DNA from 3 places in the Pseudomonas sp. S2_E01 genome. Region 1 is predicted to be linked to each of the others. Evidence: riboswitches for the same ligand, from Rfam matches in the RefSeq annotation. Region 1 holds a riboswitch; each other region holds the start of a gene.
The links. Region 1 has a riboswitch for cobalamin ahead of cobO (cob(I)yrinic acid a,c-diamide adenosyltransferase). Riboswitches for the same ligand answer to the same signal wherever they lie in the genome.
Positions count from the first base shown of each region.

Region 2: it holds a riboswitch for cobalamin, as region 1 does, so the genes downstream of both, AB4O36_RS12495 (ABC transporter substrate-binding protein) here and cobO (cob(I)yrinic acid a,c-diamide adenosyltransferase) in region 1, are expected to answer to the same signal.
Region 3: it holds a riboswitch for cobalamin, as region 1 does, so the genes downstream of both, cobW (cobalamin biosynthesis protein CobW) here and cobO (cob(I)yrinic acid a,c-diamide adenosyltransferase) in region 1, are expected to answer to the same signal.

Region 1 is NZ_CP162762.1:3,941,930-3,945,198, forward strand. Features, by position in the region: gene AB4O36_RS18265 (cobyrinate a,c-diamide synthase) at 1-1,048, opposite strand, end outside; gene cobO (cob(I)yrinic acid a,c-diamide adenosyltransferase) at 1,045-1,656, opposite strand; cobalamin riboswitch at 1,740-1,954, opposite strand; gene AB4O36_RS18275 (hypothetical protein) at 2,109-2,693, shown strand; gene AB4O36_RS18280 (PQQ-dependent sugar dehydrogenase) at 2,762-3,269, shown strand, end outside.
Region 2 is NZ_CP162762.1:2,755,045-2,758,313, forward strand. Features, by position in the region: gene AB4O36_RS12480 (hypothetical protein) at 206-532, shown strand; gene AB4O36_RS12485 (cupin domain-containing protein) at 545-1,042, opposite strand; gene tspO (tryptophan-rich sensory protein TspO) at 1,165-1,608, opposite strand; cobalamin riboswitch at 1,721-1,915, shown strand; gene AB4O36_RS12495 (ABC transporter substrate-binding protein) at 2,045-3,058, shown strand; gene AB4O36_RS12500 (FecCD family ABC transporter permease) at 3,067-3,269, shown strand, end outside.
Region 3 is NZ_CP162762.1:2,348,436-2,351,704, reverse strand. Features, by position in the region: gene cobN (cobaltochelatase subunit CobN) at 1-824, opposite strand, end outside; gene cobW (cobalamin biosynthesis protein CobW) at 828-1,889, opposite strand; cobalamin riboswitch at 1,989-2,201, opposite strand; cobalamin riboswitch at 2,366-2,592, shown strand; gene AB4O36_RS10780 (CbtB domain-containing protein) at 2,711-2,905, shown strand; gene AB4O36_RS10775 (CbtA family protein) at 2,917-3,269, shown strand, end outside.

The sequences.
Region 1 (3,269 bases):
CATCCCCCGCCAGCAAGCCCGCCAACTCGGCGCGAGTGCCCTCGACATCGGTCAACGAATCAAGCAGGTAGAGCATGCCGCCGCATTCGGCCAGCAACGGTTTGCCGGCTGCATGGTGGGCGCGGATCGCTTCTAGCATCGACGTGTTCTGCGCCAGCGCCACGTGGTGCAGTTCCGGGTAACCGCCGGGCAAGTAGAGGCTGTCGGCGGGCGGCAGTTGCGTGTCGCGAATCGGCGAGAAGAATGCCAACTCGGCGCCCATCGCCCGCAGCAGGTCCAGGCTGGCGCCATAGGTGAACGCAAAGGCTTCATCACGCGCCACGGCAATGCGCACGCCGGCCAGCCAAGGCTCGACCGCGATCACTTCAGGGGCCGCAAACGCCACGGCGGGCGGCAGCGCGACTTCGCAACTGCTGGCCAGGGCATCGGCAGCAGCATCGAGACGCAGATCCAGATCGTTCAATTCACTGGCCTGAACCAGGCCCAGGTGTCGGCTCGGCAGCTCGATTCCGGTTTCCCGGGACAGCGCGCCGTACCAGCGCAAACCTTCGGTCAGGCTGCCTTCGAGCAATTGCGCATGGCGCAGGGTGCCGACCCGGTTGGCCAGCACACCGGCAAACGGCAGGTCCGGTTGATAGCGGGCCAGGCCCAGTGCCAGGGCGCCAAAGGTCTGCGCCATGGCCGTGCCGTCAATCACCGCGAGTACAGGCACACCGAAGTGACGCGCCAGGTCGGCGCTGGACGGGGTACCGTCGAACAGGCCCATGACCCCTTCAATGAGAATCAGGTCAGCCTCGGCGGCGGCTTCCCACAACAGTCGCCGGCTTTCCTGCTCGCCGACCATCCACATGTCCAATTGATACACCGGCGCACCGCTGGCGCGCTCGAGGATCATCGGGTCGAGAAAGTCCGGGCCACACTTGAAGACGCGCACCTTGCGCCCCTGGTTGCGATGCAACCTCGCCAGGGCGGCGGTGACGGTGGTCTTGCCCTGACCGGAGGCCGGCGCGGCAATCAATACCGCCGGGCAATGACGTGGCTCACTCACAGTTCAACGCCCTTCTGCGCCTTGATACCGGCCTGGAAGGCGTGCTTGATCATGCCCATTTCGGTAACGGTGTCGGCCAACTCGATCATCTCGGGTTTGGCGCCGCGGCCGGTCACCACCACGTGCTGCATCGGCGGACGCGCTTGCAGGTCGCTGAGGACCTGATCGAGGTCGAGGTAGCCGTGCTTGAGAGCGATGTTCAACTCATCCAGCACCACCAGACCAATCGACGGATCGCGCAGCAACTCGCGGGACACCGCCCAGGCCGCTTCGGCGGCAGCGATGTCACGCTGGCGGTCCTGGGTTTCCCAAGTAAAGCCTTCGCCCATCACGTGGAAACGCACCTGCTCCGGGAAGCGGCGGAAAAACAATTCTTCACCGGTACTGTTGCGACCCTTGATGAACTGCACCACGCCGCACTGCATGCCATGGCCCATGGAACGGGCGAGCATGCCAAACGCCGAGCTGCTTTTGCCTTTCCCATTGCCGGTGAGCACCAGCAGCAGGCCGCATTCGTTTGGCGAGTTGGCGATGCGTTCGTCGATCACAGCTTTTTTACGCAACATGCGCGCCAAATGGCGTTCGTCACGATCTGGGGTATCGGTCATGGGGGAGCTCTCCGTTGAGGCGGGATAACGGCGGGCAGGCACAAGAAACAGATGGCAAGAAGCCCGACATCGCCCACCGTGATGTCGCTGGATTGAATCAGGCCGGTCTCCGGGCTCATGAGCGGCATCACGCCGGACTGCGCGCCTTCCCATGTCGCGATCGACACAGTGGCTCAAGGCGCAGCTTTCACTCATTTACCGTTGCGGGGGCAGCGCCGGGATCGTGCACGCACTCACCGGCTTCCCTGTTTCACTCTGCCGACCTGGGTCACAGAGCACCTGAAACAAGCCGCGAAGGTTAGAGGGTTGGGGGTGGAGCGTCAATTAAAGCCGGGAGGCTGGCGGATGAATAACTGCCGTCGATCAATAAAATGACGCCAATCTTGTGCCAGACTCCCAGCAGTGATATCAAAGAGCCACAACCCCACATCACAAGAACAAGGGTGAGCACCATGCAAGGCATGATTATCAGCAATCCGCGACTGGAATTCCTGCGCCCGCTGCTGGAACGCTGGTTTGACTGTATAGACCGCTACAACGCCGTACGGGGCGATAACGACACGCCTTACTGGTACGACGAAAAAGCCAATCTGGGTTTGCTCGCGGCCGCCGCCTGGATGGCCGAAATGGTCACCCTGCAAGACACCCAGACCCGCAAGCAGCTCGAGGAAGGCGAACGCAACGCCCGCGCCAATCTGTTCATCGCCTCCAGCGAAACGCGCGCGTATCTTCAGGCCACCCAACGCTGGCCACGCGTCAACAGCCTCAACCTGACCCAGGCGTTGGCGGAAATCACCAGCGATGCCAAACGCATCAGCTACAGCAGCGACCTGAAACTGGGCTGCCTGTTCGTGGCCCCGCAAAAAGCCCAGCACGGCGCAACGCCGGAAGAGCTGCAGGACATGGTCGATGACCTGCAAAAAGAACATTCCTGCGCGGTCGCCTGGTACTTCCCCTACGCCTACCGCAAATTACGCAACGAAGCGGGCAACTATCATCCGGGCATCGCGGTGTTGTTCAAGGAAGCTCACGGCTGACCGGTTGAACCATCTCGGGCTTGCGCTTCTCTACTGATCAGGTCACTGCATTCTTAGGGAAGTTCAGCATGCGCAAGCCCCAGCTCGCTCTCGTCATCACCATGGCCGCCGGGCTCGCTGCCTGCGGTGAAACTTCCACCCTGCAGGTCTCCGACGGCACCGGCCCATCCCCGCAACTGCCAGAACCGAACAAGACACTGTTCCCGACAATGAACATCGCCCCGGCCATCGGCTGGCCGGTCGGCGCCAAACCGACGGCAGCAGCGGGCACTCAGGTGGCTGCGTTTGCCGAAGGCCTCGATCACCCACGCTGGCTCTACGTACTGCCCAACGGCGACGTGCTGGTGGCCGAAACCAATGCGCCGCCCAAACCCGATGACGATAAAGGCATCAAGGGCTGGATCACCAAGAAAGTCATGAGCCGTGCCGGGGCTGCCGTACCCAGCCCCAACCGCATCACGTTGCTGCGCGACAAAGACCACGATGGCATCGCCGAAATCCGTACCGTGTTCCTGGAAAACCTCAACTCGCCCTTCGGCATGACACTGGTGGGTAATGACCTGTACGTCGCCGACA
Region 2 (3,269 bases), 1.2 Mb from region 1:
CAAGCCTTCCGCGAGCCTCAGGGTGGCGCGCGTACCACGGGCCGGTTCACTCCATGCGGATACCGGTCAGCCCACCCTCCCCTGAAACCCAGCAATTTCCTCGGTTATTGACTGTAATCATTTTGTCATGATATCAGTTTGGCATTGCGCCAATTTTCGAGTATTTTGCCTTCCATTGTCCGATGTAGAGCTATGGAAAGCAGCAATGACCGCACAACCTTCAGCCGTAATCAAACAAGCGACTTACCTGGGCTACGAAATCCTCGTCGAAACGTTTGGCCCCATCAAAGTGGAACCCCGCGAGGCCCAAAGCCTGCAGAGCCATCACACCACGACCGTTTCGGTCTGGTACGACGGCCAGGAAATCCGGGAGGCGCGCGAGACGCCGGCGCTGAGGTTCGTGACCCGTGAGGATGCTGCAGAGCTGGGTTTGGAAATCGGCCAGATGATCGTCGATCAACGTCGCGAGTCCACCCCATCCAGCGTGACGGCCTTTAAACTGCCGCGTCTGCGGTTTTCGTTGCTCAGCTGACACACCAATGGGCTACTTGTCGTGACGCGGGTCATCCGCGTCATTGATGTACTTGAGCCCCAGAGGCCCGATCCCATACACCTGCGACACATACTCACCGGACTTCGCCCAGTGGAAGTGCGGCGTGTTCGCCGGCAGCACGACCACACTGCCCGGCCCGTAGGCCACAAGTTTGTCGGCGTCGAAGGTGCTGCCCTGGCCGATATAGAACACGCCGGAAATGACGGTATAGATGCGATCTTCCGAGTGGGTATGCGGCATCAGTTTCAAGCCGTTCGGTACTTTGACCCTGACCACATAAGGCCCCGACTGACTCGGGTTGCCAACGATCACCGCCAGTTTGGCGCCGTCGGGGAACGCGGGAAAACCCTGCCATTGCACATCTTCGCTGCGCATTGACGAAAATTGCTTGTTGTCCAGCGCCTCGGCGTTCGCGGGAGCGCAGAGGGTGGTGGTCGTCGCGGCGAGAAGCAAGGCGTGGAGAGCGTGGCGTAAGCCAATGGTTTTCATGTGTGCGTTCCCTCAAAGCTGTCGCGGCGCACCGCCTGCGAACTGGAACGCGATGATAATTTTTGCCCGGGACGCGGATAAATCACGTCCCGGGCACTTCTGTTCTTACACCGCGTAACAAACTATCGAGGGTTGTTACGCAGAATGGAGAAGTTCAGCGCAGCGGCGACACAGAGCCAGGCGAGGTAGGGAAACAGGATCAAACCGGTAATCAGGTCCAGGCGCAGGGCCATGACGACCATGGCCGCGACCACCAGCCACAACACCACCAGAATCACCATCCCCGCCAACACGTGATGCGCGCCGAAGAATACCGGCGTCCACAAGGTGTTGAGCGCGATTTGCGCGGCCCAGAGTGCCAACACGATCTGGCTGCCGGGGATCAGGCTCAAGCGGTAGCCGGCCCAGGCGAGCAGAAGGTAGATGATCGTCCAGGCAACCGGGAACAACCAGTTGGGCGGCGTGAAGCCTGGCTTGACCAGCGACTGGTACCACTCGCCCGGCTTGAACAGCACACCGGTGCTGGCGGCCGCCGCGCAGGCCAGGAGGAAGATGAAGAAGGTCATGGTCATGATCGGTCCCTGTGTCGGTGTATTTGGAACTTGGACGGGTGCTGACCCGTTAAAAGTTCACGGCGTACAAGGTGAAAAAAACCACGCTCCCCCTCGGCGGCCTGATCGACTACCATACGCCGCCGGTTCCCGAACGGGACTAATAGGGAATTCGAAACGCCGCAACGGGCGTCAATCGAAACTGCCCCCGCAACTGTAGGTGCTGAGCCTGCTCCTCGATAGTCACTGGACCTGATCCGGGAAGGCTGGAGCGTGGCGACGACGCATCAGTCAGGAGACCTGCCGGCCAGACAAATCACTAACCGGCGGGGTGTCCGGGGAGGACATCCGTGCCGAGCGGCCTTGCCCTGCTTTTACAGCAGCGTTCGATGGTGTGTTTCCAGACCCGTACCGCGCCCGTTTCAAGTACGGTTCAAATGGAGATTGCCCCATGCTGTTGCCCCGCCTTACTGCGCTGTTCACCAGCCTTGGCCTGTGCGCCTTCGCACAAGCCGCCCCGACGCAGTACCCGCTGACCATCGACAACTGCGGCACTCCCCTCACCTTTGCTCACGCGCCAACCCGCACCGTGACGATTGGCCAGGCCGGCACCGAGATGCTGTATGCCTTGGGCCTGGGCAACAAGGTGGCCGCCACTTCGCTGTGGTTCAACGATGTGCTGCCGGCTTACAAGACGCAAAACGACAAGGTCGAACGCCTGGCGAACAACGAGCCGAGTTTTGAAGCCGTGATCGGCAAGCGTCCGGAACTGGTGACCGTGGAGTTCGAATGGATGGTCGGGCCACAAGGCGCGGTCGGCACCCGTGAACAGTTTCATGAACTGAAGATCGCGACCTACCTGCTCCCGTCCGACTGCGAGGGCAAGGACAATCGGGTAGGCGCCGACGGCACGCGCCTGGAGCCGTTTCGCATTGACACCATTTACAAGAGCATCGAGCAACTGGCACAGATTTTCGACGTGCAGGACCGTGGCGAGCAGTGGGTCACCGAGCTTAAAGCCAAGCTGGCCGCCTCCGTGGCGAAGGTCCAGCAAAAAGGTGTCAAACAGGCCAGTGCCCTGGTGTGGTTTTCCAGCACCGACATGAACGTCGATCCGTTTGTGGCCGGGCACAAGGGCATTCCGGACTTCATGCTCAGCACCCTGGGCGTGCGTAACGTGGTGGACTCCGATGAAGAATGGCCAACCGCGGGCTGGGAAACCATCGCCAAGGCCAACCCGACTTTCCTGGTGATCGCACGCATGGACCGTCGCCGCTTCCCGGCGGATGACCATGAGAAAAAACTGGCCTTCCTGCGCAGCGATCCGGTCACCCGCAACATGGACGCGGTGAAACACAACCGCATCATCATCGTCGACGCCATGGCCCTGCAGGCCAGCGCTCGGATGTTCGACGGCCTCGAGCAACTGGCCACGGCCATCGACGGTTACGATCTACCGAAATGACTGCAACCTTGATACGTACACTGCTTGCGCTGGGGATGCTGTCGCTGGCGGTGCTGGCGGGTGTTGCCATTGGTGAAACGCCCATCGACCCGCTCGTGGTGCTCCAGGTGCTGGCCAATAAACTGTGGGGCGCGGGTTATGCGCTGAACCCCATCGATGAAGGCATCGTCTGGAACTACCGCCTGACCCGCGCGCTGGTGGCCGCCGCTTG
Region 3 (3,269 bases), 1.6 Mb from region 1:
GCTTCCGGGCTGGATTGAGCAAAGCCGGTGGTGTTGAGGATCACCGCCGCGTCAACCTGGTCCAGCCAGTCCTCGACCACCGTCAGGCAACCGGGCTCTTTCAGGCTGGCCACCGCAACCGGCAAGGGATTGAGCCCCGCCGCTTGCAAGCGCTGGCAGAACACATCGATGAAGCCCGTGTTCGCCGCCTGCAAGTGCGAGCGGTAAAACAGCACTGCCGCCACTGGCTTCCCGGCCTCCCAGTCGGCTTGCCAGTCGCTGAGCACAGCCGGGCTTTTGCTCGGGTGATAGATCGCGGTGCGCGGCAGGGCTTGGGGTTCACTCCAGGTGTAATCGCGACCGAGCCAGCGACTCGCCAAACAGCGGAACAGGTCCAGGGCGTTGGCCATGCCGCCCTGGCGCAGGTAGTGCCAGAGCCGGTCACGCTCTTCGACCGCTACCGTGCTCAGGTCGCTGAGTTCGGGGTCCGGGCGGTCGTCGCCGGGCACCAGAATCAATTGCACGCCGCGCCGGGACAGCTCGATCAGTTGCTCGACGCCATAGCGCCAATAGGCGATGCCGCCGTGCAGTGAAATCAGGATCACCTTGGCATGGCGCAACACTTCATCGACGTACAAATCCACCGAGGCGTGATTCTGCACCTGCATCGGATTGGCCAGGCGCACGCTCGGGTAATCGTCGGGTAACTGTTGCGCAGCCTCGGCGAGCAAGGCGAGGCTGGAGTCGCCACTGCACAGGATCACCAGCTCGGCGGGGGTTTGTCCAAGGTCGGCAATGTTGTCATCCGACACGAAACCGCCGGGCTGGGTCCTGAGCAGGTGCATGGGTTACACGCTGAGCGCGGCGCGCAGTTGCGCTTCGAGTTGCACGGCGTCCAGCGCCTGGCCGATCAGCACCAGGCGTGTGGTGCGCGCTTCATCGGCGCCCCACTGGCGGTCGAAGTGCTTGTCGAAACGTGTGCCCACACCTTGGATCAGCAGGCGCATGGGCTTGTTGGGGATGGCCGCAAAGCCCTTGACGCGCAGGATGTCGTGCTTGATCACCAACTGGGTCAGCGCATCCAGCAACAGGCTCTCGTCGGCCTGGGGCAATTCGATGGAGATGGAGTCGAACGCGTCGTGATCGTGATCGTCCTCGCCTTCGTGGTGGTGATCGTGGTGACTGTGACGGCTGTCGATGTGTTCTTCGGAACCGGCACCCAGGCCGATCAGCACATCGAGCGGCAAGCGACCGCTGCTGGCTTCGATGATCTTGACCGCCGGCGGCAATTCTTCGGCGACTTCCAGGCGCACGCGGGCCAGGTCTTCAGGGTTGATCAGATCGGCCTTGTTGAGAATCACCAGGTCGGCGCTGGCCATTTGGTCGGCGAACAGCTCGTGCAGGGGCGACTCGTGGTCCAGGTTCGGGTCGAGTTTACGCTGGGCGTCGACCTGATCCGGGAACGCGGCGAAAGTGCCGGCAGCGACGGCCGGGCTGTCGACCACGGTGATCACCGCGTCGACTGTGCAGGCGCTGCGGATTTCCGGCCACTGAAAGGCTTGCACCAATGGCTTGGGCAGTGCCAGGCCAGAGGTTTCGATGAGGATGTGGTCGAGATCGCCCCGGCGCGCCACCAGTTCGCGCATCACCGGGAAGAACTCCTCCTGCACGGTGCAGCACAGGCAGCCGTTGGCCAGTTCGAAGACACGACCGACGGCTTCTTCCTCGGTGCAGCCGATGGAGCACTGCTTGAGGATTTCGCCATCGATGCCCAGCTCGCCGAACTCGTTGACGATTACGGCGATACGACGGCCCTGGGCGTTGTCGAGCATGTGGCGCAGCAAGGTGGTCTTGCCCGAGCCGAGAAAGCCGGTGACGATGGTGACGGGGAGTTTGGCCAGTGTTTTCATCGGATGCCCTTTGGCAAGGTGGCGGGCATACGGGACGACAAGCGCTGCAACAGCGGTGCGCGCAAGAGTTTCGCCACCGGATCACCCCGCCCGGTTGTAGTGAGAATCTGGATCGAGGCAGGTCTCCTGGCTGACAGTGTGCCGGGCGGTTGGCCCGGCATTCGCTGCGCCTTCCCGCGAACCCATTGTGCAGGGCTTGCAGTGGCGTGGCAGCGAACATCACCGTTCACAGTTGCGGGGGCAGCCGCGGCATTGACCGCGTTCCCTTCTTAGCTTCGACAATGGCGAAGAACCTCGAAGCGACAAGGCTACGCATGGTCTGTGGGCGGGTCAAATTCTTGTGGCGGCAATCGGGACGCCATCGCGGGCAAGCCCGCTCCCACAATGGGCCGGTGTCCGCAGTCCCCTGTGGGAGCGGGCTTGCTCGCGATGGGCGCGACCCGGTCTCGATTGACGGCAAAGCCGCCCCATGCTCTCCTACACGCCTTGTTACGGGTGCCCTTCACAGGGTGAAACGGGAAACCGGTGAATCATGTGCTTTACTCAAGCCCATGTCAGTCCGGTGCTGCCCCCGCAACGGTAAGCGAGCGAAGAATCAGATCCACTGTGCCGATCATCGGCATGGGAAGGCGATTCTTGCAGGTTTCGGCAGATGCCCAAGCCCCTCGCGAGCCCGGAGACCGGCCCGCAACACACAGTGACGATACGATCACGAAAACAACAAACCCGCGGTGGGCGGGCGCTGTTTGAACCTCTGCGTGCACGCTACGCAGGGTGTCTGCATGCGCTCTCGTCACCCTGACAGAACAGAGGGAAGCGCCATGTCGATCATCAGCAGCACCAGCCACGCACCGGCCAGCAGCCACACAACCACCCTGACCCAACGCCTGACCGTCGCCGTCTGCGCATCAATCCTGGGCGCGTGCCTGGTCTACGTCGCCGGTTTCTCGCACATCGAAGCGGTCCACAACGCCGCCCACGATACCCGCCACAGCGCCGCGTTCCCTTGCCATTGAGACCTGACGACATGATCAAGCGTATCGCGCAAACCGCAGGTTTTTCCGGACTGCTGGCCGCCCTTCTGCTCACGCTGCTGCAAAGTTTCTGGGTTTCGCCGCTGATTTTGCAGGCCGAAACCTACGAGAAATCCGAGCCTGCCGCCGTTGAAGTGCATGAACATGCTGCCGGCACGGCCGCGCACAGCCACGACACCGAAGCCTGGGAGCCGGAAGACGGCTGGCAGCGCGTGCTGTCGACCACCGGTGGCAACCTTGTCGTCGCCGTCGGTTTTGCACTGATGCTCGCCGGCCTCTACACCCTGCGCGCACCGACCAAAACTGCACAGGGCCTGCTCTGGGGCCTGGCGGGCTACGCCACTTT